3 regions of the Cytobacillus sp. FSL W7-1323 genome follow, and region 3 is predicted to be linked to each of the others. Evidence: a T-box and tRNA genes for the amino acid it is inferred to sense, from the RefSeq annotation. Region 3 holds a T-box; the other regions hold tRNA genes.
The links. A T-box is a leader RNA that pairs with one kind of tRNA and senses whether it is charged. The one in region 3 lies ahead of trpS (tryptophan--tRNA ligase), so its partner is inferred to be a tRNA-Trp.
Positions count from the first base shown of each region.

Region 1 (10,123 bases), 210 kb from region 3:
TTAGAGCTATTATTTTTAGCTAGTGAATTTTTAATTCATTCACGAACAAAGGCTGGAGTTGGCCATTTACTTGAAGTTTTAGCAGAACAATCAGTTTGGACAATTCAAGAAATCATCCAGCATAAAGAACTGAGACACTACTCAGTGGATTTGGTGATTCTACTAGAATACTTAATTGATAAAGGGTTTATTAAAGTGATTAGTGAAGAAACAAAAGGAAAAGGGATTAAACACCGATATTACAGTTTGTAATAAATTATATTAAAAAAGCAAAAAGTGGTTGACCCAGGAAAAAAATGATGATATATTAATAACCGTCGCTAATAACTGTATGAAAAACAGCTAACGCGACGGATGATTTAAAAAAGTATTGACTCCATAATAATAGATGTGTTATTATTGGAAAGTCGCTTCTAAAGCGAACGAGATTGTTCTTTGAAAACTGAACGAACATAAAACGTCAAGCGTAATTCTAAAAAAGCTGATTTATCAGCAACAAAGCACCATAGGTGCAAATGAGCTAATCAAACACTTTATTGGAGAGTTTGATCCTGGCTCAGGACGAACGCTGGCGGCGTGCCTAATACATGCAAGTCGAGCGAATCTGAGGGAGCTTGCTCCCAAAGATTAGCGGCGGACGGGTGAGTAACACGTGGGCAACCTGCCTGTAAGACTGGGATAACTCCGGGAAACCGGGGCTAATACCGGATAATATCTATTTATACATATAATTAGATTGAAAGATGGTTCTGCTATCACTTACAGATGGGCCCGCGGCGCATTAGCTAGTTGGTGAGGTAACGGCTCACCAAGGCGACGATGCGTAGCCGACCTGAGAGGGTGATCGGCCACACTGGGACTGAGACACGGCCCAGACTCCTACGGGAGGCAGCAGTAGGGAATCTTCCGCAATGGACGAAAGTCTGACGGAGCAACGCCGCGTGAGTGATGAAGGTTTTCGGATCGTAAAACTCTGTTGTTAGGGAAGAACAAGTATCGGAGTAACTGCCGGTACCTTGACGGTACCTAACCAGAAAGCCACGGCTAACTACGTGCCAGCAGCCGCGGTAATACGTAGGTGGCAAGCGTTGTCCGGAATTATTGGGCGTAAAGCGCGCGCAGGCGGTTCCTTAAGTCTGATGTGAAAGCCCACGGCTCAACCGTGGAGGGTCATTGGAAACTGGGGAACTTGAGTGCAGAAGAGGAAAGTGGAATTCCAAGTGTAGCGGTGAAATGCGTAGAGATTTGGAGGAACACCAGTGGCGAAGGCGACTTTCTGGTCTGTAACTGACGCTGAGGCGCGAAAGCGTGGGGAGCAAACAGGATTAGATACCCTGGTAGTCCACGCCGTAAACGATGAGTGCTAAGTGTTAGAGGGTTTCCGCCCTTTAGTGCTGCAGCAAACGCATTAAGCACTCCGCCTGGGGAGTACGACCGCAAGGTTGAAACTCAAAGGAATTGACGGGGGCCCGCACAAGCGGTGGAGCATGTGGTTTAATTCGAAGCAACGCGAAGAACCTTACCAGGTCTTGACATCCTCTGACAATCCTAGAGATAGGACTTTCCCCTTCGGGGGACAGAGTGACAGGTGGTGCATGGTTGTCGTCAGCTCGTGTCGTGAGATGTTGGGTTAAGTCCCGCAACGAGCGCAACCCTTGATCTTAGTTGCCAGCATTCAGTTGGGCACTCTAAGGTGACTGCCGGTGACAAACCGGAGGAAGGTGGGGATGACGTCAAATCATCATGCCCCTTATGACCTGGGCTACACACGTGCTACAATGGATGGTACAAAGGGCTGCAAGACCGCGAGGTTTAGCCAATCCCATAAAACCATTCTCAGTTCGGATTGTAGGCTGCAACTCGCCTACATGAAGCCGGAATCGCTAGTAATCGCGGATCAGCATGCCGCGGTGAATACGTTCCCGGGCCTTGTACACACCGCCCGTCACACCACGAGAGTTTGTAACACCCGAAGTCGGTGGGGTAACCTTTTGGAGCCAGCCGCCTAAGGTGGGACAGATGATTGGGGTGAAGTCGTAACAAGGTAGCCGTATCGGAAGGTGCGGCTGGATCACCTCCTTTCTAAGGAATATACGGAATTAACTTGATGTTAGACTGTTCGTTCAGTTTTGAGAGTATAATCTCTCAAAATAAGGTGAAAGTAGCGAAGGATTCAAGGAAGCGTAAGCTGACGAGAATACCAAAGCTTACCATTCATCAATCGTTCTTTGAAAACTAGATAATGTAATGAAGAAGATTACCGAGTAATCGCCACCTTAGTTATTTTCTCTCTATATAATAGAGTAGAGATACTAAACTTTTTTTAAAAACACACAACCGTGAGGGTTGTGAGAAGCAAGCAGTTCAAGGAAGCGAGCGAGGAAACACCGGAGTGTGCGTCTTGTGCACATGAGGATGTTGACGAGTGAGCTGACGCCGAAATGCGTAGCTTATCGCAAGCCGAACAATGGTTAAGTTAATAAGGGCGCACGGTGAATGCCTTGGCACTAGGAGCCGATGAAGGACGGGACTAACACCGATATGCTTCGGGGAGCTGTAAGTAAGCTTTGATCCGGAGATTTCCGAATGGGGAAACCCCCTATCCGTTATGGGATAGGATCCATACCTGAATACATAGGGTATGGAAGGCAGACCCGGGGAACTGAAACATCTAAGTACCCGGAGGAAGAGAAAGCAAACGCGATTCCCTGAGTAGCGGCGAGCGAAACGGGATTAGCCCAAACCAAGAGGCTTGCCTCTTGGGGTTGTAGGACATTCTATACGGAGTTACAAAGGAACGAGATAGACGAAGAGGTCTGGAAAGGCCCGCCATAGGAGGTAAAAGCCCTGTAGTTGAAACTTCGTTCCCTCCAGAGTGGATCCTGAGTACGGCGGGACACGAGAAATCCCGTCGGAAGCAGGGAGGACCATCTCCCAAGGCTAAATACTCCCTAGTGACCGATAGTGAACCAGTACCGTGAGGGAAAGGTGAAAAGCACCCCGGAAGGGGAGTGAAAGAGATCCTGAAACCGTGTGCCTACAAGTAGTTAGAGCCCGTTAATGGGTGATAGCGTGCCTTTTGTAGAATGAACCGGCGAGTTACGATTACATGCGAGGTTAAGTTGGACAGACGGAGCCGTAGCGAAAGCGAGTCTGAATAGGGCGAATGAGTATGTGGTCGTAGACCCGAAACCAGGTGATCTACCCATGTCCAGGGTGAAGTCCAGGTAACACTGGATGGAGGCCCGAACCCACGTACGTTGAAAAGTGCGGGGATGAGGTGTGGGTAGCGGAGAAATTCCAATCGAACTTGGAGATAGCTGGTTCTCTCCGAAATAGCTTTAGGGCTAGCCTCATGCGTAAGAATCTTGGAGGTAGAGCACTGTTTGGACTAGGGGCCCTCATCGGGTTACCGAATTCAGACAAACTCCGAATGCCAAAGATTTATCCATGGGAGTCAGACTGCGAGTGATAAGATCCGTAGTCAAGAGGGAAACAGCCCAGACCACCAGCTAAGGTCCCAAAGTATACGTTAAGTGGAAAAGGATGTGGAGTTGCTTAGACAACCAGGATGTTGGCTTAGAAGCAGCCACCATTTAAAGAGTGCGTAATAGCTCACTGGTCGAGTGACTCCGCGCCGAAAATGTACCGGGGCTAAACGTATCACCGAAGCTGTGGATTGAACATCGTTGATGTTCAGTGGTAGGAGAGCGTTCTAAGGGCGTTGAAGCTAGACCGTAAGGACTGGTGGAGCGCTTAGAAGTGAGAATGCCGGTATGAGTAGCGAAAGATGGGTGAGAATCCCATCCACCGAATGCCTAAGGTTTCCTGAGGAAGGCTCGTCCGCTCAGGGTTAGTCGGGACCTAAGCCGAGGCTGAAAAGCGTAGGCGATGGACAACAGGTTGATATTCCTGTACCACCGTATTCTGTTTGAGTGATGGGGGGACGCAGGAGGATAGGGTAAGCGCACTATTGGATGTGCGTCTAAGCAGTTAGAGGGACCATGAGGCAAATCCCATGGTCACATACCTTGAGCTGTGATAGCGAGGGAAATTTAGTACCGAAGTTCTTGATTCCACACTGCCAAGAAAAGCCTCTAGCGAGGAATAAGGTGCCCGTACCGCAAACCGACACAGGTAGGCGAGGAGAGAATCCTAAGGTGAGCGAGAGAACTCTCGTTAAGGAACTCGGCAAAATGACCCCGTAACTTCGGGAGAAGGGGTGCTCATTAGGGTGTTAAAGCCTTGATGAGCCGCAGTGAATAGGCCCAGGCGACTGTTTAGCAAAAACACAGGTCTCTGCGAAGCCGCAAGGCGAAGTATAGGGGCTGACGCCTGCCCGGTGCTGGAAGGTTAAGAGGAGAGGTTAGCTCACGCGAAGCTTTGAATCGAAGCCCCAGTAAACGGCGGCCGTAACTATAACGGTCCTAAGGTAGCGAAATTCCTTGTCGGGTAAGTTCCGACCCGCACGAAAGGCGTAACGATCTGGGCACTGTCTCAACGAGAGACTCGGTGAAATTATAGTACCTGTGAAGATGCAGGTTACCCGCGACAGGACGGAAAGACCCCGTGGAGCTTTACTGTAGCCTGATATTGAATTTTGGTACAGCTTGTACAGGATAGGTAGGAGCCTTAGAAGCCGGAGCGCTAGCTTCGGTGGAGGCGTCGGTGGGATACTACCCTGGCTGTATTGAAATTCTAACCCACATCCCTTATCGGGATGGGAGACAGTGTCAGGTGGGCAGTTTGACTGGGGCGGTCGCCTCCTAAAGAGTAACGGAGGCGCCCAAAGGTTCCCTCAGAATGGTTGGAAATCATTCGTAGAGTGTAAAGGCACAAGGGAGCTTGACTGCGAGACCTACAAGTCGAGCAGGGACGAAAGTCGGGCTTAGTGATCCGGTGGTTCCGCATGGAAGGGCCATCGCTCAACGGATAAAAGCTACCCCGGGGATAACAGGCTTATCTCCCCCAAGAGTCCACATCGACGGGGAGGTTTGGCACCTCGATGTCGGCTCATCGCATCCTGGGGCTGTAGTCGGTCCCAAGGGTTGGGCTGTTCGCCCATTAAAGCGGTACGCGAGCTGGGTTCAGAACGTCGTGAGACAGTTCGGTCCCTATCCGTCGTGGGCGCAGGAAATTTGAGAGGAGCTGTCCTTAGTACGAGAGGACCGGGATGGACGCACCGCTGGTGTACCAGTTGTCTTGCCAAAGGCATCGCTGGGTAGCTATGTGCGGAAGGGATAAGTGCTGAAAGCATCTAAGCATGAAGCCCCCCTCGAGATGAGATTTCCCATAGCGCAAGCTAGTAAGATCCCTGAAAGATGATCAGGTTGATAGGTTAGAGGTGGAAGTGTGGGGACACATGCAGCTGACTAATACTAATCGATCGAGGACTTAACCAAAAACGAAAAGCGAAAGCGCCTACCTAGGCGCTGTAGCTGGACAATACGAAATGCGGGCGGCTTCAAGCCGCCGCAGCTAGACAGCACTACGTAAGTAGTCGCGTCAGCACGCATTCAGGCGATTACTCAAAACAATCTTCTTCAACATTACCTAGTTTTCAGAGAATGATTTAAAATTTCTCTTGAAAATTTTATTAAAGACGTTATAATAATATATGTCTTTAAAAAGTCCGGTGGCGATAGCGAGAAGGTCACACCCGTTCCCATACCGAACACGGAAGTTAAGCTTCTAAAGCGCCGATGGTAGTTAGGGGCTGTCCCCTTGTGAGAGTAGGAAGTTGCCGGGCATACATACTATTAAATTATTCCGCAGTAGCTCAGTGGTAGAGCATTCGGCTGTTAACCGAACGGTCGTAGGTTCGAATCCTACCTGCGGAGCCAATGGAGAGCTGTCCGAGCTGGCCGAAGGAGCACGATTGGAAATCGTGTAGGCGGTTTATAGCCGTCTCAAGGGTTCAAATCCCTTGCTCTCCGCCATTAAACATATAAATTGGCCCCTTGGTCAAGCGGTTAAGACACCGCCCTTTCACGGCGGTAACACGGGTTCGAATCCCGTAGGGGTCACCATTTTGGAGGATTAGCTCAGCTGGGAGAGCATCTGCCTTACAAGCAGAGGGTCGGCGGTTCGATCCCGTCATCCTCCACCATTCATATTATCGCGGGGTGGAGCAGTCCGGTAGCTCGTCGGGCTCATAACCCGAAGGTCGCAGGTTCAAATCCTGCCCCCGCAATTTGGTCCGGTAGTTCAGTTGGTTAGAATGCCTGCCTGTCACGCAGGAGGTCGCGGGTTCGAGTCCCGTCCGGACCGCCACTACATAAATTCACACAAATTAATTTAAAACATATTGTAAAACGTATAAGTTTTGGCTCAGTAGCTCAGTCGGTAGAGCAAAGGACTGAAAATCCTTGTGTCGGCGGTTCGATTCCGTCCTGAGCCACCATTTGCCGGCCTAGCTCAATTGGTAGAGCAACTGACTTGTAATCAGTAGGTTGGGGGTTCAAGTCCTCTGGCCGGCATTGTTTTTTATGGAGGGGTAGCGAAGTGGCTAAACGCGGCGGACTGTAAATCCGCTCCTTCGGGTTCGGCAGTTCGAATCTGCCCCCCTCCACCATCTAGGGGTATAGTTTAATGGTAAAACGAAGGTCTCCAAAACCTTTGATGTGGGTTCGATTCCTACTACCCCTGCCAATTATGGCGGTTGTGGCGAAGTGGTTAACGCATCGGATTGTGGTTCCGACATTCGTGGGTTCGATTCCCATCAGCCGCCCCATTATTTTAAATTCACATTTTTTGCTTTCATGCATAGAATATACAAATGGGCTATAGCCAAGTGGTAAGGCAACGGATTTTGATTCCGTCATTCGCAGGTTCGAACCCTGCTAGCCCAGCCAGATCTGCGGAAGTAGTTCAGTGGTAGAACATCACCTTGCCAAGGTGAGGGTCGCGGGTTCGAATCCCGTCTTCCGCTCCAAGTAGTTATTTATATTGATGGCGGCATAGCCAAGTGGTAAGGCAGAGGTCTGCAAAACCTTCACCACCGGTTCAAATCCGGTTGCCGCCTCCAATACATATTCACTCATTTTTATACACCTCATGCCGGGGTGGCGGAACTGGCAGACGCACAGGACTTAAAATCCTGCGGTAGGTGACTACCGTACCGGTTCGATTCCGGTCCTCGGCACCATAATTAAATAAAAGAATATTTGCCGGTGTGGCGGAATTGGCAGACGCGCACGACTCAAAATCGTGTTCCATCACGGAGTGTCGGTTCGACCCCGACCACCGGTATTTGCGGGTGTAGTTTAGTGGTAAAACCTCAGCCTTCCAAGCTGATGATGAGGGTTCGATTCCCTTCACCCGCTTATATGGAAGTTAAGGACTGTAGACAATCTCTATTTATTAGCAGATTGTCTACAGTTTTTTTTAGTTGAAGTGATTAGTTTTGTTGTTTTTTACTAACCTTAACGAAGTGCATAATGAGTGAAGAGAATGGATGAAAGGCTTCAGTAACGAGAAATGCATTCTCCTTAAAAAATATATGCAGAATACAGGTTGGTTAACAAGAAATATGTTGGAAATGAAAACTTTTCGTATTGATGGTTGACAGGATAGCTTTTATTAGATAAAATTTTCTTTGAAGTTGATAATCATTATCAATGACATGATGATGATCTAAAATGTTCGGATGGAGTGAATGACCTTGTCTAGATTATTTACTGAAGACTTAAGAATTGCATACGGTGATAGAGAGATTGTGAAGAACTTAAACATGATGATACCAGACGGTGAGATTACGGCTATTATTGGGCCGAATGGTTGTGGTAAATCGACTGTCTTAAAGACGATTGCAAGAATTATCCAAGCCAAAGCTGGGTCTGTATATCTTGATGGTAAGCAAATCAGTAAGGAATCGACAAAAGCGATTGCACAAAAAATGGCCATTCTTCCTCAATCTCCTGATGCTCCTGAAGGCTTAACGGTTTCAGAGCTAGTATCTTATGGAAGATTTCCATATCAAAAGGGTATGGGGAGATTAACAGCAAAAGATCGCCAGGTGATAGATTGGGCACTCCAAGTAACAGGAATTGCAGAATTTAAAGATAGAGAAGTAGATGCATTGTCTGGTGGACAGCGGCAAAGAGTATGGATCGCGATGGCTTTGGCTCAAGAGACTGATATAATCTTATTAGATGAGCCGACTACATATTTAGATATGTGTCATCAATTGGAAGTATTAGAACTGTTAAAAGAGCTTAATCAATTAGAAAATAGAACAATTGTTATGGTTATTCATGATTTAAACCATGCAGCAAGGTTTGCTGATTATTTAATTGCTATGAGAGCAGGAAAAATTATTAAAAATGGTGCTGCGAAGGAAGTTATGAATAAGCAGATTTTAAGAGAAGTATTTAATATTGATGCAGAAATTGGTATTGATCCACGTACACAAAAACCAATCTGCTTAACTTATGATTTAATTGATAGTAGGATGGTAGTTCAAGAGCAAGTCGTTTAATGATTTGCTTCTTTTTTTGACTATAATTGAGAATGATTATTATTTTAAAGGTGGATGGAGAACTTGAAAAAGCAATTGGTATTTTTATTTTTTATTCTATTATTAGTTTTAACAGCTTGCGGAAATGGTGGGAATGAATCGTCAGGTGAAGGCAGTAAGGAAACGGAAAAAGAAACATTTACATATAAATCAGAAAATGGAGAAATGGAGTTACCAGCTAATCCTGAAAGAGTAGCATCTATGGCTTACACTGGTAATGTTCTATCATTAGGGATTACGCCAGTAGCAATAGATGAGTGGTCTAAAGCGAACAAATTTTATGGTGATAAACTGAAAGATTCTGAAGTCATTACAGCAGATAATGTAGAGAAATTATTAGAATTAGAACCAGATTTAATTATTGCATATTCAACTGACGAAAATTTAGATAAATACAAAGAAATCGCGCCAACCGTCACATTAACTTATGAAAAATATGGCTATTTAGATCAACACCTTGAAATAGGTAAGGTGTTAGGAAAAGAGCAGGAAGCACAAGCATGGGTGGAAGAGTGGAAAGAAAAGACAGCTGCTGAAGGTGAGAAAGTAAAAGAGGCAATTGGTGATGATGCGACTATTATGGTATTTGAGACATTTGGTAAAGACATGTATGTGTATGGTGAGAACTGGGGACGCGGAACAGAAATCATTTATCAAGCACTTGGTTTAAAAGCACCTAAAGCGGTAGAAGAAGAAGTATTTGGACCAGGGTACTTAGCTATATCTTCAGAAGTCATACCAAAATATGCTGGAGATTATATTTTCCTAGGAGATGGACAAGGAGCCGATAATTCCTTTACTGAAACAGATGTTTGGAAAGGCATCCCAGCAGTGGAAAATGACCGCGTGTTTACATTTGACTCTTCTTCTTTCTATTTCAATGATCCCATTTCATTGGAAGAAGAATTAGCATTTATCGTTGAAAATTTACTTGGGGCTAAGTAATATAATGAAAAATAATACTTTTAATGAAGCAAAGGAAAAGAAAATATATGCACGTCCTGCAATTGCTTCTATTATTCTAGTACTAAGCTGCCTACTTTTAGTAGGTAGCTTAGTTTTGGCTATTTCGGTTGGAGCAGCGAGTATTTCATTTGCAGATGTTTGGCAAGCTGTATTTGCTTATGAACAAGGAAACGAAGACCACCAAATTATAAGAAGTATACGATTACCTCGTGAGCTAGGAGCTGCTGTTGTCGGCGCGGCTTTTGCTGTTAGTGGTGCCATTATGCAAGGAATGACAAAAAACCCTTTAGCAGATCCGGGTTTACTAGGTTTAAATGCAGGTGCAAGTTTAGGACTAGCGATTGCCTTCTCGTATGTAGGCAATACAAATTATATGATTATTATGTTATTCTCATTTATTGGAGCAGGGATTGCTGCTTGCTTAGTATTTGGATTTAGCGCAATGAAAAGAGGTGGGATGAGTCCACTAAAAATAACGTTAGCTGGTGCGGCAGTTACTGCATTTCTTTCATCGATTGGAGAAGGGATAGCACTTATAAATAAATTATCACAAAGTATTGCCTTTTGGACTGCTGGTGGCGTTTCAGGAACAACATGGGCACAGTTGCAAATTGTTACACCTACAGTACTTTTCGGTAT
Region 1 is NZ_CP151998.1:1,392,104-1,402,226, forward strand. It holds gene MKX67_RS07195 (nucleotidyltransferase-like protein) at 1-252, shown strand, start outside; rRNA gene MKX67_RS07200 (16S ribosomal RNA) at 534-2,082, shown strand; rRNA gene MKX67_RS07205 (23S ribosomal RNA) at 2,470-5,402, shown strand; rRNA gene rrf (5S ribosomal RNA) at 5,632-5,749, shown strand; tRNA gene MKX67_RS07215 (tRNA-Asn) at 5,769-5,843, shown strand; tRNA gene MKX67_RS07220 (tRNA-Ser) at 5,846-5,939, shown strand; tRNA gene MKX67_RS07225 (tRNA-Glu) at 5,955-6,029, shown strand; tRNA gene MKX67_RS07230 (tRNA-Val) at 6,034-6,109, shown strand; tRNA gene MKX67_RS07235 (tRNA-Met) at 6,120-6,193, shown strand; tRNA gene MKX67_RS07240 (tRNA-Asp) at 6,197-6,273, shown strand; tRNA gene MKX67_RS07245 (tRNA-Phe) at 6,328-6,403, shown strand; tRNA gene MKX67_RS07250 (tRNA-Thr) at 6,407-6,479, shown strand; tRNA gene MKX67_RS07255 (tRNA-Tyr) at 6,491-6,574, shown strand; tRNA gene MKX67_RS07260 (tRNA-Trp) at 6,578-6,651, shown strand; tRNA gene MKX67_RS07265 (tRNA-His) at 6,658-6,733, shown strand; tRNA gene MKX67_RS07270 (tRNA-Gln) at 6,780-6,854, shown strand; tRNA gene MKX67_RS07275 (tRNA-Gly) at 6,860-6,934, shown strand; tRNA gene MKX67_RS07280 (tRNA-Cys) at 6,954-7,027, shown strand; tRNA gene MKX67_RS07285 (tRNA-Leu) at 7,059-7,147, shown strand; tRNA gene MKX67_RS07290 (tRNA-Leu) at 7,169-7,251, shown strand; tRNA gene MKX67_RS07295 (tRNA-Gly) at 7,255-7,325, shown strand; gene MKX67_RS07300 (ABC transporter ATP-binding protein) at 7,664-8,479, shown strand; gene MKX67_RS07305 (iron-hydroxamate ABC transporter substrate-binding protein) at 8,543-9,463, shown strand; gene MKX67_RS07310 (iron ABC transporter permease) at 9,468-10,123, shown strand, end outside.
Region 1: it has a tRNA-Trp gene. The T-box ahead of trpS (tryptophan--tRNA ligase) is inferred to sense a tRNA for this amino acid. The anticodon was not compared.

Region 2 (10,123 bases), 2.2 Mb from region 3:
AATTACAGGAGCAATACTTTCAGGTGCGACAACAAGAAACCCAAGTAGCAATAGTCCAAAACCGTAAGCATACCAAGAAATTTTCTTTAATTGTTCAGCATCTAATGTAATGACTGCTAGTATAATCCCTATTCCCACTACATACCATACAATTTGTTTTAGTAAAAAATTCTCACCGTATTGTTCAGTCGTTTGTGCACTATATATAGAAATACAGCTCACTAAAAACAATAAAAATAAAATAAGAACTAAAGTATAATCAATTCTCGATGTTGTCGTTCGTTTAGAAGTCATTAATCAATCTCCTTATGAAACAAAGGCTCTTCATTAAAAATAATCTGTGTACAATACTTCATTATATTTTTTTTAGATGAAAATCACAACAGCTACGTATATTTCTTTTTTGTAACAAAGAAAAAATGCATATTATAATTGTACATATTTACTTTGAATATCCTTCACCATCCACATGATGTTATTAGGTACTTGTGGCAAGAAATATCCGATAAAAAGAGGGCTTGTTACATATCGAGGGACAATTTTTGCAAATATTTCATTCTCGAAATGGTAAAAGAATAGATTATAGCTGTTACATGTAAAAGGAAAATCCCTCAAAATATATTTGGTTGCCATTTGAATATATTTAGCAAACGCTGCGATATCCTTTTTCTGTCCTAATTTAACATTAAATTCATAAAAACCAATACGTGGTTTATTAGATAAAGAAAATTCAGTATCACCATGTTGATCAATTAACTCTCCTACAAAATCGTCAGCCTGCACCTTATTTTGATATACGACATCATATAAACCTACAATTTGCATATGAGGATGAGCAATGCTTCCACCTGAATGAGGACCATGATTCTTGAAAAAAATCACAGATTTATATTTATCACTTTTCTCCATACTTAACCAATTGTCTAAACCAAATGTAATCAATCTGACTAAATGGTTGTCATCATACTGTGAAAGTTCCGTGTCACACTGATCTGTCTCGATTAAGACCGTTTGATGAGCATTTTCTAATACGGGATATTTATTCTCCAACCAAATGATTGGACCATCCTCCGCAATAATCTTCGTCAATTGTTCTCTCTGACAGAACGGACACACTTGTTCTTTATTCCTTATACTATTAGGTTTCTGTTTACCAATGCTTGTATTAAAAAATAAATGAGTATTTGTCATTTGTTATTCTCTCCTGATTTCAATTACTTACTTCTATTATAAAGGGCTTCTTCTTTATAGTGTGAAAGTTTGATTATGATTAGTATAAAATTCATCAATATTAAAGGCAACTTCACTTGCGTAACATGAAAACAAAAGTACATTATTAAATAAGATAAAAAAGATATTTGCATATGCAAATATCTTTCTTCTACTGTTAATTTACTATGACCTCAAATTCACTATGTTCATGTAATCCTTCATCATTTTCTACATGAACGACAATCTTGTATGTTCCATTATCAGTAAATGCATGTGCTGCTGTATACATCCCACTAGTTTCCTCTACTGCATCTACCCATGCCACCTGATGATCATCAATTGACTGAACGATTTCTAACCTCACATTTGCCTCTTCAAGTCCTTGTTCTTCTTTAGTAATATGAATATCAAATGGAGTTTCCTCATTCGTCTTAATATCAGCAGTAGGACTTATATGTATCGCTACATTTCCATCATGCTCATGTGCGCTGTGGCCTTGATTTTCTTCTTCGTTATCTATTTCAGCACTGCCTACCGCCACTTTAACTTTAGGCATAGTGTGCATACTTCTTGCGGTGACATGTGACTGAATATGATAGATAGCATCTTTTTCAAATGTATAGGATGCAACGTACTTGCCATCATTCTCGTGTTCTGCTTCTATTAATTCACCATTATCCTTTTTCCCATCTTCCCACAATTCAAATTTTACTTCATCTGCATCTTCCACAGACTCGTCTCCCTGAGTAACAGTAACTTCCAAGCGTACTTCTTCGTTCCTTTTAATCTGACTTGGTATCGAGATACTGGCATCGATTGCAGCAGGAACTGATCCTTCCCCACCACTAGAGTTTGCATCATTCTCTGCATTTCCACAAGCAGCAAGAAAAATAATCATAATTACAGAAAAGGTTGATATCCACTTCTTCATAAAAAGCCCCTCTTTCTTAAACATCTAATCTTTCTCATCTATATTACTAATAATATGTGTTAGAAAAGTGAAATAATTTGTTAATGAGAGAAATATGTAAAATAAAGAAAATATAGGTATAAAAAAAGATTTATTTGGAGAAACTTCTATTACAAGTGTAAATCCCCCTTTTTAGCTTCCATTCATGGAAGCTTTTTTTTTGTACTTATCTACAAAGCTTTCAACTAGATGCCTAGAAGCTTAATTTAAAATTAATCATACAAAAAAAGCTCATAAACCTTATAGAAGATTTAAGAGCTTTGACGCGCCTTAGAGGATTCGAACCTCTGACCCACAGCTTAGAAGGCTGTTGCTCTATCCAGCTGAGCTAAAGGCGCAAACTAAAATATGTATGGCTCCGCAGGTAGGATTCGAACCTACGACCGTTCGGTTAACAGCCGAATGCTCTACCACTGAGCTACTGCGGAATAATATAAATGGTGGGCCTAAATGGACTCGAACCATCGACCTCACGCTTATCAGGCGTGCGCTCTAACCAGCTGAGCTATAGGCCCCTATTTAAGCGGGTGAAGGGAATCGAACCCTCATCATCAGCTTGGAAGGCTGAGGTTTTACCACTAAACTACACCCGCATTTAAGAACTTTAACATACCGGTGGTCGGGGTCGAACCGACACTCCCGAAGGAACACGATTTTGAGTCGTGCGCGTCTGCCAATTCCGCCACACCGGCATAAAGGCAACACCCGGATTTGAACCGGGGATAAAGGTTTTGCAGACCTCTGCCTTACCACTTGGCTATGCTGCCATAACTGGGCTAGTAGGGTTCGAACCTACGAATGACGGAATCAAAATCCGTTGCCTTACCACTTGGCTATAGCCCAATAAAATGTTTGAAAATGGGGCGGCTGATGGGAATCGAACCCACGAATGTCGGAACCACAATCCGATGCGTTAACCACTTCGCCACAACCGCCATAATTGGCAGGGGTAGTAGGAATCGAACCCACATCAAAGGTTTTGGAGACCTTCGTTTTACCATTAAACTATACCCCTAGATGGTGGAGGGGGGCAGATTCGAACTGCCGAACCCGAAGGAGCGGATTTACAGTCCGCCGCGTTTAGCCACTTCGCTACCCCTCCAAAAAAGACTAAATGGTGGCTCAGGACGGAATCGAACCGCCGACACAAGGATTTTCAGTCCTTTGCTCTACCGACTGAGCTACTGAGCCAAAATAATAAATATGTAAATGGCGGTCCGGACGGGACTCGAACCCGCGACCTCCTGCGTGACAGGCAGGCATTCTAACCAACTGAACTACCGGACCAGATTGCGGGGGCAGGATTTGAACCTGCGACCTTCGGGTTATGAGCCCGACGAGCTACCGGACTGCTCCACCCCGCGATAATAAATATTAATGGCGGAGGAAGAGGGATTCGAACCCCCGCGGGCTTTAACACCCCTGTCGGTTTTCAAGACCGATCCCTTCAGCCAGACTTGGGTATTCCTCCATTAATAAAAAAGCAATAGCGGCGGAGGGGATCGAACCCCCGACCTCACGGGTATGAACCGTACGCTCTAGCCAGCTGAGCTACACCGCCATAAAATATATTGTTAAAAATTAAATTGGTGGAGCCTAGCGGGATCGAACCGCTGACCTCCTGCGTGCAAAGCAGGCGCTCTCCCAGCTGAGCTAAGGCCCCTAAAAAGTATTCGTGGTCGGGAAGACAGGATTCGAACCTGCGACCCCTTGGTCCCAAACCAAGTGCTCTACCAAGCTGAGCTACTTCCCGAAATAAAACGCGCCCGAGAGGAGTCGAACCCCTAACCTTTTGATCCGTAGTCAAACGCTCTATCCAATTGAGCTACGGGCGCATATGGAGCGGAAGACGGGATTCGAACCCGCGACCCTCACCTTGGCAAGGTGATGTTCTACCACTGAACTACTTCCGCAAATATCCATTATAAAATACTAATGCGGGTGAAGGGAGTCGAACCCCCACGCCTTGCGGCGCCAGATCCTAAGTCTGGTGCGTCTGCCAATTCCGCCACACCCGCAAATATAAATGGTGAGCCATGAAGGACTCGAACCTTCGACCCTCTGATTAAAAGTCAGATGCTCTACCAACTGAGCTAATGGCTCGTACAAAGGACGAGTGGTGCCGGCCAGAGGACTTGAACCCCCAACCTACTGATTACAAGTCAGTTGCTCTACCAATTGAGCTAGGCCGGCAAATAAACACAAAAATGGTGGAGGATGACGGGATCGAACCGCCGACCCTCTGCTTGTAAGGCAGATGCTCTCCCAGCTGAGCTAATCCTCCAAAATGGTGACCCCTACGGGATTCGAACCCGTGTTACCGCCGTGAAAGGGCGGTGTCTTAACCGCTTGACCAAGGGGCCAAAAAATAACCCCAAAAATTGGGGTAGTTTGCCCGGCAGCGTCCTACTCTCACAAGGGGACAGCCCCTAACTACCATCGGCGCTGAGAAGCTTAACTTCCGTGTTCGGTATGGGAACGGGTGTGACCTTCTCGCTATCGCCACCGGACTATGAAATTGTAAGGGAATCGTTCCCTCAAAACTAGGTAATGTTGAAGAAGATATTTATTGAGTAATCGCCTGAATGCGTGCTGTAGGATACTACTTACGTAGTTCTGTCCAGCTGCGGCGCCTAGGTGCTCGAGGTCATAAGTCAAATTTGTCATGAGGTTAAAGAACAACCTCCTGTCAAATCTGTCTTATGCTTGTCGCACCTGTGCAAGGCGCTTTCGCTTTTCGTTTTTGGTTAAGTCCTCGATCGATTAGTATTAGTCAGCTACATGTGTCGCCACACTTCCACCTCTAACCTATCAACCTGATCATCTTTCAGGGATCTTACTAGCTTGCGCTATGGGAAATCTCATCTCGAGGGGGGCTTCATGCTTAGATGCTTTCAGCACTTATCCCTTCCGCACATAGCTACCCAGCGATGCCTTTGGCAAGACAACTGGTACACCAGCGGTGCGTCCATCCCGGTCCTCTCGTACTAAGGACAGCTCCTCTCAAATTTCCTGCGCCCACGACGGATAGGGACCGAACTGTCTCACGACGTTCTGAACCCAGCTCGCGTACCGCTTTAATGGGCGAACAGCCCAACCCTTGGGACCGACTACAGCCCCAGGATGCGATGAGCCGACATCGAGGTGCCAAACCTCCCCGTCGATGTGGACTCTTGGGGGAGATAAGCCTGTTATCCCCGGGGTAGCTTTTATCCGTTGAGCGATGGCCCTTCCATGCGGAACCACCGGATCACTAAGCCCGACTTTCGTCCCTGCTCGACTTGTAGGTCTCGCAGTCAAGCTCCCTTGTGCCTTTACACTCTACGAATGATTTCCAACCATTCTGAGGGAACCTTTGGGCGCCTCCGTTACTCTTTAGGAGGCGACCGCCCCAGTCAAACTGCCCACCTGACACTGTCTCCCATCCCGATAAGGGATGTGGGTTAGAATTTCAATACAGCCAGGGTAGTATCCCACCGACGCCTCCACCGAAGCTAGCGCTCCGGCTTCTAAGGCTCCTACCTATCCTGTACAAGCTGTACCAAAATTCAATATCAGGCTACAGTAAAGCTCCACGGGGTCTTTCCGTCCTGTCGCGGGTAACCTGCATCTTCACAGGTACTATAATTTCACCGAGTCTCTCGTTGAGACAGTGCCCAGATCGTTACGCCTTTCGTGCGGGTCGGAACTTACCCGACAAGGAATTTCGCTACCTTAGGACCGTTATAGTTACGGCCGCCGTTTACTGGGGCTTCGATTCAAAGCTTCGCGTGAGCTAACCTCTCCTCTTAACCTTCCAGCACCGGGCAGGCGTCAGCCCCTATACTTCGCCTTGCGGCTTCGCAGAGACCTGTGTTTTTGCTAAACAGTCGCCTGGGCCTATTCACTGCGGCTCATCAAGGCTTTAACACCCTAATGAGCACCCCTTCTCCCGAAGTTACGGGGTCATTTTGCCGAGTTCCTTAACGAGAGTTCTCTCGCTCACCTTAGGATTCTCTCCTCGCCTACCTGTGTCGGTTTGCGGTACGGGCACCTTATTCCTCGCTAGAGGCTTTTCTTGGCAGTGTGGAATCAAGAACTTCGGTACTAAATTTCCCTCGCTATCACAGCTCAAGGTATGTGACCATGGGATTTGCCTCATGGTCCCTCTAACTGCTTAGACGCACATCCAATAGTGCGCTTACCCTATCCTCCTGCGTCCCCCCATCACTCAAACAGAATACGGTGGTACAGGAATATCAACCTGTTGTCCATCGCCTACGCTTTTCAGCCTCGGCTTAGGTCCCGACTAACCCTGAGCGGACGAGCCTTCCTCAGGAAACCTTAGGCATTCGGTGGATGGGATTCTCACCCATCTTTCGCTACTCATACCGGCATTCTCACTTCTAAGCGCTCCACCAGTCCTTACGGTCTAGCTTCAACGCCCTTAGAACGCTCTCCTACCACTGAACATCAACGATGTTCAATCCACAGCTTCGGTGATACGTTTAGCCCCGGTACATTTTCGGCGCGGAGTCACTCGACCAGTGAGCTATTACGCACTCTTTAAATGGTGGCTGCTTCTAAGCCAACATCCTGGTTGTCTAAGCAACTCCACATCCTTTTCCACTTAACGTATACTTTGGGACCTTAGCTGGTGGTCTGGGCTGTTTCCCTCTTGACTACGGATCTTATCACTCGCAGTCTGACTCCCATGGATAAATCTTTGGCATTCGGAGTTTGTCTGAATTCGGTAACCCGATGAGGGCCCCTAGTCCAAACAGTGCTCTACCTCCAAGATTCTTACGCATGAGGCTAGCCCTAAAGCTATTTCGGAGAGAACCAGCTATCTCCAAGTTCGATTGGAATTTCTCCGCTACCCACACCTCATCCCCGCACTTTTCAACGTACGTGGGTTCGGGCCTCCATCCAGTGTTACCTGGACTTCACCCTGGACATGGGTAGATCACCTGGTTTCGGGTCTACGACCACATACTCATTCGCCCTATTCAGACTCGCTTTCGCTACGGCTCCGTCTGTCCAACTTAACCTCGCATGTAATCGTAACTCGCCGGTTCATTCTACAAAAGGCACGCTATCACCCATTAACGGGCTCTAACTACTTGTAGGCACACGGTTTCAGGATCTCTTTCACTCCCCTTCCGGGGTGCTTTTCACCTTTCCCTCACGGTACTGGTTCACTATCGGTCACTAGGGAGTATTTAGCCTTGGGAGATGGTCCTCCCTGCTTCCGACGGGATTTCTCGTGTCCCGCCGTACTCAGGATCCACTCTGGAGGGAACGAAGTTTCAACTACAGGGCTTTTACCTCCTATGGCGGGCCTTTCCAGACCTCTTCGTCTATCTCGTTCCTTTGTAACTCCGTATAGAATGTCCTACAACCCCAAGAGGCAAGCCTCTTGGTTTGGGCTAATCCCGTTTCGCTCGCCGCTACTCAGGGAATCGCGTTTGCTTTCTCTTCCTCCGGGTACTTAGATGTTTCAGTTCCCCGGGTCTGCCTTCCATACCCTATGTATTCAGGTATGGATCCTATCCCATAACGGATAGGGGGTTTCCCCATTCGGAAATCTCCGGATCAAAGCTTACTTACAGCTCCCCGAAGCATATCGGTGTTAGTCCCGTCCTTCATCGGCTCCTAGTGCCAAGGCATTCACCGTGCGCCCTTATTAACTTAACCATTGTTCGGCTTGCGATAAGCTACGCATTTCGGCGTCAGCTCACTCGTCAACATCCTCATGTGCACAAGACGCACACTCCGGTGTTTCCTCGCTCGCTTCCTTGAACTGCTTGCTTCTCACAACCCTCTCGGTTGTGTTTATTAAAAAAAGTTTAGTATTTTAAATCAATCTATAATATATAGAGAGTAAAAATAACTAAGGTGGCGATTACTCGGTAATCTTCTTCATTACATTATCTAGTTTTCAAAGAACGATTGAATTGAGAGATTATACTCTCAAAACTGAACGAACAGTCTAACATCAAGTTAATTCCGTATATTCCTTAGAAAGGAGGTGATCCAGCCGCACCTTCCGATACGGCTACCTTGTTACGACTTCACCCCAATCATCTGTCCCACCTTAGGCGGCTGGCTCCAAAAGGTTACCCCACCGACTTCGGGTGTTACAAACTCTCGTGGTGTGACGGGCGGTGTGTACAAGGCCCGGGAACGTATTCACCGCGGCATGCTGATCCGCGATTACTAGCGATTCCGGCTTCATGTAGGCGAGTTGCAGCCTACAATCCGAACTGAGAATGGTTTTATGGGATTGGCTAAACCTCGCGGTCTTGCAGCCCTTTGTACCATCCATTGTAGCACGTGTGTAGCCCAGGTCATAAGGGGCATGATGATTTGACGTCATCCCCACCTTCCTCCGGTTTGTCACCGGCAGTCACCTTAGAGTGCCCAACTAAATGCTGGCAACTAAGATCAAGGGTTGCGCTCGTTGCGGGACTTAACCCAACATCTCACGACACGAGCTGACGACAACCATGCACCACCTGTCACTCTGTCCCCCGAAGGGGAAAGTCCTATCTCTAGGATTGTCAGAGGATGTCAAGACCTGGTAAGGTTCTTCGCGTTGCTTCGAATTAAACCACATGCTCCACCGCTTGTGCGGGCCCCCGTCAATTCCTTTGAGTTTCAACCTTGCGGTCGTACTCCCCAGGCGGAGTGCTTAATGCGTTTGCTGCAGCACTAAAGGGCGGAAACCCTCTAACACTTAGCACTCATCGTTTACGGCGTGGACTACCAGGGTATCTAATCCTGTTTGCTCCCCACGCTTTCGCGCCTCAGCGTCAGTTACAGACCAGAAAGTCGCCTTCGCCACTGGTGTTCCTCCAAATCTCTACGCATTTCACCGCTACACTTGGAATTCCACTTTCCTCTTCTGCACTCAAGTTCCCCAGTTTCCAATGACCCTCCACGGTTGAGCCGTGGGCTTTCACATCAGACTTAAGGAACCGCCTGCGCGCGCTTTACGCCCAATAATTCCGGACAACGCTTGCCACCTACGTATTACCGCGGCTGCTGGCACGTAGTTAGCCGTGGCTTTCTGGTTAGGTACCGTCAAGGTACCGGCAGTTACTCCGATACTTGTTCTTCCCTAACAACAGAGTTTTACGATCCGAAAACCTTCATCACTCACGCGGCGTTGCTCCGTCAGACTTTCGTCCATTGCGGAAGATTCCCTACTGCTGCCTCCCGTAGGAGTCTGGGCCGTGTCTCAGTCCCAGTGTGGCCGATCACCCTCTCAGGTCGGCTACGCATCGTCGCCTTGGTGAGCCGTTACCTCACCAACTAGCTAATGCGCCGCGGGCCCATCTGTAAGTGATAGCAGAACCATCTTTCAATCTAATTATATGTATAAATAGATATTATCCGGTATTAGCCCCGGTTTCCCGGAGTTATCCCAGTCTTACAGGCAGGTTGCCCACGTGTTACTCACCCGTCCGCCGCTAATCTTTGGGAGCAAGCTCCCTCAGATTCGCTCGACTTGCATGTATTAGGCACGCCGCCAGCGTTCGTCCTGAGCCAGGATCAAACTCTCCAATAAAGTGTTTGATTAGCTCATTTGCACCTATGGTGCTTTGTTGCTGATAAATCAGCTTTTTAAAATTACGCTTGACGTTTTATGTTCGTTCAGTTTTCAAAGAACAATCTCGTTCGCTTCAGAAGCGACCTTCTTAATATATCACCCAGTGTGTTTGATGTCAATAACTTTTTTATAAAATCTTATGTAAGTTACTGCGTCAGTAACGACTACTTTAATATAATATCACCTGTTATTATTATTCGTCAATAACTTTTTTAAAAAAATTAATCTATTACATAAATAAAAAGGAGTCAGCACTTTCATGTTATGCTGACTCCTTTTTATTATAGTATTTGCGATAAGAACGCTTTCGTCCTTTCATGTTGTGGGTTATCAAATAATTCTACTGG
Region 2 is NZ_CP151998.1:3,830,355-3,840,477, forward strand. It holds gene rodA (rod shape-determining protein RodA) at 1-294, opposite strand, end outside; gene MKX67_RS19445 (DUF4931 domain-containing protein) at 427-1,191, opposite strand; gene MKX67_RS19450 (FixH family protein) at 1,388-2,143, opposite strand; tRNA gene MKX67_RS19455 (tRNA-Arg) at 2,447-2,520, opposite strand; tRNA gene MKX67_RS19460 (tRNA-Asn) at 2,536-2,610, opposite strand; tRNA gene MKX67_RS19465 (tRNA-Ile) at 2,621-2,697, opposite strand; tRNA gene MKX67_RS19470 (tRNA-Gly) at 2,705-2,775, opposite strand; tRNA gene MKX67_RS19475 (tRNA-Leu) at 2,793-2,874, opposite strand; tRNA gene MKX67_RS19480 (tRNA-Cys) at 2,879-2,949, opposite strand; tRNA gene MKX67_RS19485 (tRNA-Gln) at 2,954-3,025, opposite strand; tRNA gene MKX67_RS19490 (tRNA-His) at 3,042-3,117, opposite strand; tRNA gene MKX67_RS19495 (tRNA-Trp) at 3,124-3,197, opposite strand; tRNA gene MKX67_RS19500 (tRNA-Tyr) at 3,201-3,284, opposite strand; tRNA gene MKX67_RS19505 (tRNA-Phe) at 3,298-3,373, opposite strand; tRNA gene MKX67_RS19510 (tRNA-Asp) at 3,393-3,469, opposite strand; tRNA gene MKX67_RS19515 (tRNA-Met) at 3,473-3,546, opposite strand; tRNA gene MKX67_RS19520 (tRNA-Ser) at 3,561-3,653, opposite strand; tRNA gene MKX67_RS19525 (tRNA-Met) at 3,670-3,743, opposite strand; tRNA gene MKX67_RS19530 (tRNA-Ala) at 3,770-3,845, opposite strand; tRNA gene MKX67_RS19535 (tRNA-Pro) at 3,859-3,935, opposite strand; tRNA gene MKX67_RS19540 (tRNA-Arg) at 3,944-4,017, opposite strand; tRNA gene MKX67_RS19545 (tRNA-Gly) at 4,021-4,095, opposite strand; tRNA gene MKX67_RS19550 (tRNA-Leu) at 4,119-4,200, opposite strand; tRNA gene MKX67_RS19555 (tRNA-Lys) at 4,210-4,285, opposite strand; tRNA gene MKX67_RS19560 (tRNA-Thr) at 4,300-4,375, opposite strand; tRNA gene MKX67_RS19565 (tRNA-Val) at 4,391-4,466, opposite strand; tRNA gene MKX67_RS19570 (tRNA-Glu) at 4,471-4,545, opposite strand; rRNA gene rrf (5S ribosomal RNA) at 4,576-4,692, opposite strand; rRNA gene MKX67_RS19580 (23S ribosomal RNA) at 4,926-7,858, opposite strand; rRNA gene MKX67_RS19585 (16S ribosomal RNA) at 8,186-9,734, opposite strand; gene MKX67_RS19590 (amino acid ABC transporter ATP-binding protein) at 10,058-10,123, opposite strand, start outside.
Region 2: it has a tRNA-Trp gene. The T-box ahead of trpS (tryptophan--tRNA ligase) is inferred to sense a tRNA for this amino acid. The anticodon was not compared.

Region 3 (10,123 bases):
CCCGTGATTCTGACGTATTAAGAAATAAAACGTGGATGTGGGTACCGCCCGCTGCAGCTATTACAATCACCATACTAGCAATAAATTTCATCGGAGAAGGCTTAAAAGACGCTCTTAACCCTAAATCTAGAAGGTAAAGGCCTAGCAGGTAAGTCTGAAAAAGAATGCAATTGACCTTTTAAGGTAATTGCATTCTTTTTTTTGGGGAGAAAACGGTTATATGCTTTGTAATGAGTGGGGATTTAATTATTTACTATTTATTCTAAATTATATTAATATTTATTTTAGTGAATAATAAATGAATATTATAACATTTACTTCCATATTAAATACGCTGTATATAGCAAGTATATTTCAATATAAAGTACAAATTGCTTTCTAATCAAAGGTAAAAAAAGAATAATAATGGATTAGATTGTAAAAGAAAGGAATAAAAACAGAGTTGTTTGCCCATACTTATTGACAAATAATCATGCGAGTGGGGGTTAGGAAATGTTATATCTTCATGATGTTTGGGTGAACTGGTTTGAAGGGGAAGAGAATGGTTACAATGTTTGTCAATTTCATGAATGGCGAAAAGATGATGCAGTTGAATTATTGGATCAAGTACCATTACTAAGGATCACACCAGCACTATTTCATTATATTGAAAATGATTTATCTGAATTACCACAACAGCTATTGAATGACGTGTATCAAAAAGCGTATTTAAGAAAAAATCATGAAAGAGTGCAATTGGATTATTGTTTTGTCATTACTGATGGGACAAGCATTATGGCCGTTGATACAATAGGGTATCATATTCCAATTCGAAAGAGTAGATTGATACCAAGACAAGAACAACTTACATATGAAATGATTTCTAATCACGATGAAATGGAATATACTTTTGAACAAAAGCCGAGTCTAAAAAGTTTCCACATTCTCTCTCCAGATCCAGAATTAATGAAAGGCCTGACAAGGAAGGAAAGGCAGCTCAAACAATTAATGTTTATGGCACTAGATCAACTTCATAGTTCAGAAAATGAAGCGGAAATTCGCTATTGGTTTACAGAATGGATGCCTGAAGAGTATAAAAGTATTCAATCAATGGGTTTCCATGATGCATGGATGAATTTATATGAAGACAGTAAGATAGGTTGGTCTAAGAAACATGAAAGATTTTGTGAGAATATCATTAAAGGTCAACCTTTTTTTGAGAAGTTATGGGAAATGGAGAATGGTTCAAAGGTAAATTAAATCAAAAAGGGACGCTCAATTTAATTTGAACGTCCCTTTTTTTATTTCCTTTTTCTTCCTAATCCCATAGCGTTTTCCATCTTTTTAACCATTTTACCTGCAACTTTATTGGCAGTTTCTGCTCCTGCATCTAATATCTCATCTAATTCTGCTGATTCCATGAGATGATGATATTTATCTTGAATAGGTTTTAAGTGGCTAATAATTACAGTTGCTAAATCCCCTTTGAAATCACCGTACCCTTTTCCTTCATATTTATTCACAATATTTTCAATTGATTCGCCTGAGAATATCGAGTAAATCGTTAATAAATTTGAAACGCCAGGTTTATTCTCTTTGTCAAAAGCAACGATGCCATCAGAATCTGTTACTGCGCTTTTAATTTTCTTTTCAATTTGTTTCGGTTCATCCAAAATAGAGATAAATCCTTTTTTATTAGGGTCAGATTTACTCATTTTTTTCGTTGGATCTTGAAGTGACATGATTCGTGCGCCCACTTTTGGAATGCTTACTTCTGGAATCGTAAAGATGTCATTGTATTTTTTGTTGAATCTTTCTGCTAAGTCTCTTGTTAATTCTAAATGCTGTTTCTGATCTTCTCCAACCGGGACAATATCTGTACCATATAATAGGATATCTCCAGCCATTAGTGGTGGGTAGGTTAATAAGCCTGCTGAGACAGCTTCTTTACCAGCAGATTTATCTTTAAACTGCGTCATTCTTTCTAACTCACCGATATAAGAAATACATTGTAACATCCATGCGGCTTGTGCATGTGCAGGTACTTCGGATTGAACGAATAGAGTTGCCTTATTTGGATCTAAGCCTACCGCAACATAAAGTGCTGCTAGGCTACGGATATTGTTTCTTAGTTGTAAGCGATCCTGTGGAACAGTGATAGCATGTTGATCGACGATACAAAAGTAGCAATCATATTCATTTTGCAGCTCAACAAACTGTCTTAATGCCCCGATATAGTTACCAATTGTTATTGTTCCACTGGGTTGAATACCAGAAAAGAGTGTTTTTTTCATCATAATCCTCCTATTTGCTATGAGAAATGAACATATAAAAAGACCACTCATCCCTAAAAAACCTAGGGACGAATGGTCCGCGGTGCCACCCTAATTATTCACATATGTGAATCTCTTAAAGACAGATAACGTTAGTCTAACGTGAATCGATATATTCATGCTCAAAAAGTCCATTCGATTTAATAGGTTGCTTATTCTCACCTACCATAAGCTCTCTTAAAACCATCTTAAATGTACTACTCTTTTCTCACAGCAATTTGTATTATTTATTTGTAATCATAATATAATATATGTAGAAGTAAATCAAGTGAGCGTTATAACAGCAAAAAAAATTTTTATTTGTTATATACCAATAAAAACTTATGAAAACCCTTACATGACAATAATAATACATGTTTCGACATTTTTTTGAAAAAATATAGATAATTTAGATTATTTAAAACGGGCTTGAAATAAACTTTTAAAGAAACTATAATAAAACCTACCAAACGACATCTTTACAAACATATTACATTTTGTTCGGTTACAGGTAGATGGAATGATGAAAAGGTGAGTTTATCGTAGTCTAATAGATACAAATTTTAATATTCAAGCTGAATTATCTGAATAGAGGGAATTTGTTCTATCAAAATAAACTTACTTTCCTTAGTATGCATAAAGGAATCAACTCTTTTTTTATAATAAAAATTGTTTGATTTTTTCATCAATCTACTCTATGTGAACAACTGTTATTTCTGTGAAGAATCGTTTGAATTAAAAATAGGGGGTTTCACCGTGAAAAAAAGATGGTCAATCTTTTTAAGTATGCTACTTTTAGCTAGCATGGTTCTAGCAGCTTGCGCTGGCGGAGGCGATGACAATGCAGATGGTGGCGATGGAGGTAGTGATGTACCTCAAGAATTAAAAGTAAATATTAATACTGAACCACCTTCATTAAATCCAGGTTTGGCTGAAGATTCTACTTCTGGTACTGTTCTTCGTAACGTATTAGAAGGATTAACTCGAATTGGTCAAGACGATAAACCAGCAGCCGCTATGGCAGAAGATTGGGAAATCTCAGAAGACCAAAAAACATACACATTTAATATCCGTGAAGATGCACAATGGTCAAATGGAGATCCTGTAACTGCAGAAGATTTCGAATATGCATGGAAATGGGCATTAGACCCAGCTAATCAATCAACATATGCGTATCAACTATATTATGTTGAAGGTGCAGAAGCTGCTAACACAGGAGAAGGTAGCTTAGATGATGTTGGCGTTAAAGCTGTAGATGAAAAAACTTTAGAAGTTACACTAGCAAACCCAACACCTTACTTTCTTGAACTAACAGCTTTCTATACTTATTTACCAGTAAATAGTAAAATCGCAAAAGAAAATCCAGACTGGGCAACAGATGCTGGTGAAAATTATACGACAAACGGACCTTTCCACTTAGCTGAATGGTCTCATAGTGACCAAATCACTCTTGAAAAGAGCGACACTTATTGGGATAAAGACACTGTAAAATTAGATAAAATTGAAATGTATATGATTAATGATCCAAATACTGAATTATCTATGTTTGATAATGGTGAATTGGATTGGGCAGGTTCTCCGACAGGAGCTCTTCCAACAGATGCAATGCAAGCACTTAAAGATGATGGTAGATTAGAAACACAAGCAATTGCCGGTGTTTATAACTACAAATTCAATACTACTATTGAACCATTAGATAATGAAAATATTAGAAAAGCTTTAACTCACGCAATTAATCGTGATTCAATTATTAATAACATTACACAAGGGGAACAACTTCCAGCTATGGCAATCGTTCCACCTACGATGTTCCCAGAAAATGAAGAAGGGTACTTCCCTGATAATGATGTTGAAACTGCTAAAGAATTCTTAAATAAAGGTCTTGAAGAATTAGGATTAAGCGATGCATCAGAATTACCAGAAATCAAGCTTTCTTATAACACATCTGAAGCACATCAAAAGATTGCTCAAGCCATTCAAGATATGTGGAGTGAAAATCTTGGAATTAATGTAACTCTAGATAATGCTGAGTGGAATGTTTTCCTTGATAGTGTAAATAGTGGAGACTTCCAAATTGCTCGTATGGGTTGGTTAGGTGACTTCAATGACGCTATGAACTTCTTGGAAATGTACAAAGATGCTGACGGTGGAAATAACAACACTGGTTGGGAAGATCCTGAATTCCAAAAATTACTTGAACAATCACAAACTGAAACAGATGCTGAAAAGCGTCAACAATTATTAAAGGATGCAGAGGCAATCTTTATGGAAGCAATGCCGGTTGCACCAATTTATTTCTATACAAATAACTGGGTTAAAGATGATAACCTAAATGATGTTTTTGTATCTGGATTAGGCGATGTTCAATTTAAGTGGGCTCACTTTGAATAATTTGATCTTTTAAATGTAAGGTATATGGGATGAAACTTCCTATATACCTTCGTTCTTGTAATAGGTATTATCCTTCTAATGGTAAAAATGTATTATATTATCTATTATGAGCTTTGCAGTTGTAGACATACTGACCTCAGTAAAATCAATTGGAGGTGTTGGACAATGACGAAATATATAGGAAAACGTCTGTTATATATGATAATTTCATTATGGCTAATTGTAACGGCAACATTTTTCCTTATGCGCATTGCACCTGGAAACCCGTTTGCTTCAGAAAAGAAACTACCACCAGAAATTGAAGCGAATTTACAAGCACATTATGGCTTAGATCAGCCATGGTATCAACAATATTTTGATTATCTAATCAATGTAGTAACGTGGGATTTTGGCCCATCTTTTAAATACAAAAGTCAAACAGTTAATGATTTGATCACAGAAGGATTCCCTGTATCTTTTGTATTAGGCTTTCAAGCAATACTAATTGCCGTTGCCTTAGGTGTTTTATTTGGTGTAATCGCTGCTTTAAGGCAAAATAAATGGCAAGATTATTCAACAATGGCTGTTGCTGTTTTAGGAATATCCGTGCCATCATTCATTATGGCAACATTTTTACAATATTTCTTAGCAATAAAATTGCAAATATTCCCGGTAGCTCGTTGGGAATCATTTATGCATACCATTTTGCCAGCTCTTGCACTTGCAGCAGGACCGATGGCTTATATCGCAAGACTCACACGATCTAGTATGATTGAGGTATTAGCAAATGATTATATTAAAACTGCTAAAGCAAAAGGCTTGAGCGGTGGAGTAATTACAGTTAAGCACGCAATGAGAAATGCTCTTCTTCCGGTAGTTACTTATTTAGGACCATTAACTGCTGGTGTTTTAACAGGTAGCTTTGTTATCGAGAAGATTTTCGGTATTCCAGGGTTAGGTTTCCACTTCGTAACAAGTATTACAAATCGTGATTATACAGTAATAATGGGTGTGACAGTGTTTTATAGTATTCTTTTACTATTAGCTATTCTCCTAGTGGATATTGCGTATGGAATCATCGACCCAAGGATTAAACTAGCTGGGAAGAAAGGAGAATAATAAATCATGCAAAGTGCGAATGATAAATTCAAAGTTGTCGGCACACAATTAGATGATGCCGAAAAGATTTCGAAGCCAAGTCTTTCATTTTGGAAAGATGTCTTCATTAGATTCCGAAAAAATAAGCTTGCTATGTTTGGTATAGTCCTACTTATTATTCTCATCTTCATGGCAATCTTTGGACCATATATGACAGAATATGACTATAAGTCAAATGATTTAACAAATAAAAATCAGCCACCTTCTGCTGAGCATTGGTTCGGTACCGATGATCTTGGACGAGATATGTTTGCTCGTACGTGGGAAGGTGCTAGAATTTCGATCTTTATCGGTGTTGCAGCTGCGTTAATCGATTTATTTATTGGTGTTGCCTGGGGCGGAATCGCCGGATACAAAGGTGGTAGAACCGATGAAATAATGATGCGTGGTGCCGATGTTTTATCAGGCATTCCTTACTTGTTATTAGTTATCTTGTTAATGGTTGTGCTTGGCCAAAGTTTAAGTACGATGATTATTGCTATGACAATAACCGGATGGATTAATATGTCCCGGATTGTTCGAGGGCAAGTACTTAGCTTGAAGAATCAAGAATTTGTTCTTGCTTCTAAAACTTTAGGTGCAAATACAACAAGAATTATGGGTAAACATTTAATTCCAAACTCAATGGGTCCAATTTTAGTTACAATGACATTAACAATTCCTTCTGCGATCTTTACAGAAGCTTATCTTGGATTCCTAGGATTAGGTTTAACACCGCCTCTAGCGAGTTGGGGTACAATGGCCAATGATGGTTTACCAGCGTTAAGATATTACCCATGGCGATTATTCTTCCCTGCGATCTTTATTTGTTTAACCATTTTTGCATTCAATGTAGTCGGTGATGGTCTACGTGACGCACTCGACCCAAGAAGCCGTAAATAAGGAGTGAGAACATGGAAAAAATTCTCGAAGTAAAAGATCTAAAAGTCTCATTCCAAACTTATGGAGGGACGGTACAAGCTGTTCGTGGTGTTAGCTTTGACCTTCATAAAGGTGAGACATTAGCTATTGTTGGTGAATCAGGTTCAGGTAAAAGTGTTACTTCACAAACACTAATGAAACTAATTCCAATGCCTCCAGGACAAATTACTGGTGGAGAAATTCTTTTCTATGGTGATGATATTGTACCTAAATCAGAAAAAGAAATGGAAAACATACGCGGTAAAGATATAAGTATGATTTTCCAGGATCCAATGACTTCATTAAACCCAACAATGAAAGTTGGTAATCAAATCATGGAAGGTTTGATTAAGCACCAAGGATTATCTAAAGCAGATGCTAAAAAACGTGCAATAAAGTTATTAGAACTAGTTGGTATTCCGATGCCTGATAAACGAGTAAATCAATATCCGCATGAATTCTCAGGTGGTATGAGACAGCGTGCAATGATAGCTATAGCCTTGGCTACAAACCCTAAATTACTGATTGCTGATGAACCTACAACCGCTCTTGATGTAACTATTCAAGCTCAAATTTTAGAGTTAATGAAAGAGTTACAAGCGAAAATGGACACATCTATTATCTTTATCACTCATGATCTAGGCGTTGTTGCCAATGTGGCAGATCGTGTAGCTGTTATGTATGCTGGTCAAATCGTTGAAATAGGCACAGTAGATGAAATCTTTTATGATCCGAAGCACCCTTATACTTGGGGACTACTTGCTTCTATGCCAAGTGTTGATAATGATACAAAAGATGAATTAGCTGCCATTCCTGGTACGCCACCAGACTTAACAAATCCGCCAATTGGTGATGCATTTGCTGCAAGGAACAAATATGCATTAGCCATTGATTACGAGGAAGAACCACCAATGTTTCAAATTTCTGAAACACATTTTGCGAAAACTTGGTTGTTACACCCTGATGCACCTCATGTTGAACCACCTGCAGCGGTGAAGTTGCGTCAACGTCAAATGTCCTCCAATTTTGATAAACCAGTAATTGTGAAGGAGGGTATTTAAGTTATGGCAGAGAAATTAGTTGAAATAAAAAATCTAAAACAACATTTTAATGTTGGTAAATCGAATATGGTTAAAGCGGTTGATGGCATTACTTTTGATATTTACAAAGGTGAAACCCTTGGTCTAGTTGGTGAGTCAGGTTGTGGGAAATCAACGACCGGTAGAACAATTATACGCTTGTATAATGCCACTGATGGACAAGTTTTATTTAATGGTGAAAATGTTCATGGTAAAAAGTCAACCAATCAACTAAAAGCATTTAACCGTAAAATGCAGATGATTTTCCAAGACCCTTATGCATCCTTAAATCCTCGTATGACGGTTGCGGATATCATTGCTGAAGGTATTGATATTCATGGGCTTGCAAAGTCGAAAAAAGAGCGTATGGAACGCGTCTATGAGTTACTTGAAACAGTAGGCTTAAATAAAGAGCATGCTAACCGTTATCCACATGAGTTCTCTGGTGGACAAAGACAGCGTATCGGTATTGCTAGAGCGCTAGCTGTTGAACCTGAATTCATTATTGCTGATGAACCGATTTCTGCTCTTGACGTATCTATTCAGGCACAAGTTGTTAACTTAATGAAAAAACTTCAGCGTGAAAAAGGGTTAACTTACTTATTCATTGCTCATGATTTGTCAATGGTTAAGTATATTAGTGATAGAATTGGTGTGATGTACTTTGGTAAGCTAGTTGAACTTGCCACAGCGGAAGAGTTGTATAGCAATCCTATGCACCCTTATACACAATCATTATTATCTGCTATTCCATTACCTGATCCAGAGTCAGAAAGAACACGTCAGCGAAAAGCATATGACCCAGCTGTTCATCAATATAGTGCTGATGAGAAGGTTGAAATGCGTGAAGTTCGTCCTGGTCACTTTGTTTTCTGTTCTGAAAAAGAATTTGCACAATACCAAAAAGATCATAAAAGTTAACTTAAAAGCGATCTCTTATTGAGGTCGTTTTTTCGTTGATTAAATCTGCTTAAGACCTGCCTCCAACCTAAAGAATTATTTTCGGAACAAATATTCAGTTAGGAAAAATATGAATATTAGGAATATGTTTAGTGCTTTCAATCACTAAAATGTATGAATATAGTATACAATAGTTTGTATGAAATTACTATCGCAAAAATTAAAAAATTTCTCATTATTACTATTTTCTTTTGCATTGGGTTTAACTTCTAGTAGAATAGGAGATAAGAAAAAGAAAATATATGGATGAGGAGGGAAAAATAGTGAGGGCGATTAAAGTTGCTTTTTTCTTACTTTTATTAAGTGTAGTGCCACAATTAGACCATGCGAATGCTGAACAACAAAGTTATCAGCTTCATGCACAGAAAGAATATGCTGGTTTTTTTATGGAATTACCTGAACAAATGAAACGGTTTACATACGATTCAGGCTACGACTTTACCTACCCAGATGCTATTAGAGGTATTTATGTTACTGGTCCATCGGCAGGAGGAGCAAATTTTGAACGGTTATCAAATTTTGTTGATAAGACAGAATTAAATGCGATGGTTATTGATATTAAAGATGATTGGGGAAATCTTACATACCAGCCGGAAGATGATAGTAAATATAAGGATATTGTCGAACCTTATATAAAAGATACGAAAGAGATGTTAACGACATTAGAAGAAAAAGAGATTTACCCTATTGCGAGGGTCGTTGTTTTTAAGGATTCAACACTAGCCAAGTTAAAGCCTGAATGGTCGTATAAAGAAGGAAATAAAGTATGGACAAACGGAAGAGGAGAAGCCTTTGTTAATCCGTTTATGGAAGAAGTGTGGCAATATAATGTAGATATTGCTATAGAAGCAGCTAAAATGGGATTCCAGGAAATTCAATTTGATTATGTTCGTTTCCCTGAAGGATTTGAGCATATGGCTGATTCATTGAAGTATGGTAAAGGAAAGTATACGAACGGTAAAGATGATGTGCAGCTGAGAGTAGATGCTGTTACAGACTTCGTTAAGTTTGCGAAAGAACAGTTAGAGCCTTATGGTGTCAAAGTATCTGTTGATATTTTTGGTTATACGGCTACTTTACCAGAGGCACCTGGGATTGGACAGAACTTCTCAAAAATCTCAGAACATGTGGATGTCATATCTTCAATGATCTATCCGAGCCACTGGGGGCCATACTTTGGGATTCAAAAACCAGATTTAGAACCTTACAAGCTTATTAAAGAGTACGCAAAGATAGAGAATGCCAAACGGGAGGAACTAGCTTCTCCGCCTATTTCTAGACCTTGGCTACAGGATTTTACTGCATCTTATTTAGGTACCGGTAATTACAAGCCTTATGGTAAGCAAGAAATAGAGGATCAAATTA
Region 3 is NZ_CP151998.1:1,602,876-1,612,998, forward strand. It holds gene opp4C (oligopeptide ABC transporter permease) at 1-137, shown strand, start outside; gene MKX67_RS08280 (YjbA family protein) at 493-1,239, shown strand; gene trpS (tryptophan--tRNA ligase) at 1,281-2,273, opposite strand; T-box leader at 2,335-2,533, opposite strand; gene MKX67_RS08290 (peptide ABC transporter substrate-binding protein) at 3,048-4,682, shown strand; gene MKX67_RS08295 (ABC transporter permease) at 4,848-5,780, shown strand; gene MKX67_RS08300 (ABC transporter permease) at 5,787-6,701, shown strand; gene MKX67_RS08305 (ABC transporter ATP-binding protein) at 6,713-7,780, shown strand; gene MKX67_RS08310 (ATP-binding cassette domain-containing protein) at 7,784-8,719, shown strand; gene MKX67_RS08315 (putative glycoside hydrolase) at 9,022-10,123, shown strand, end outside.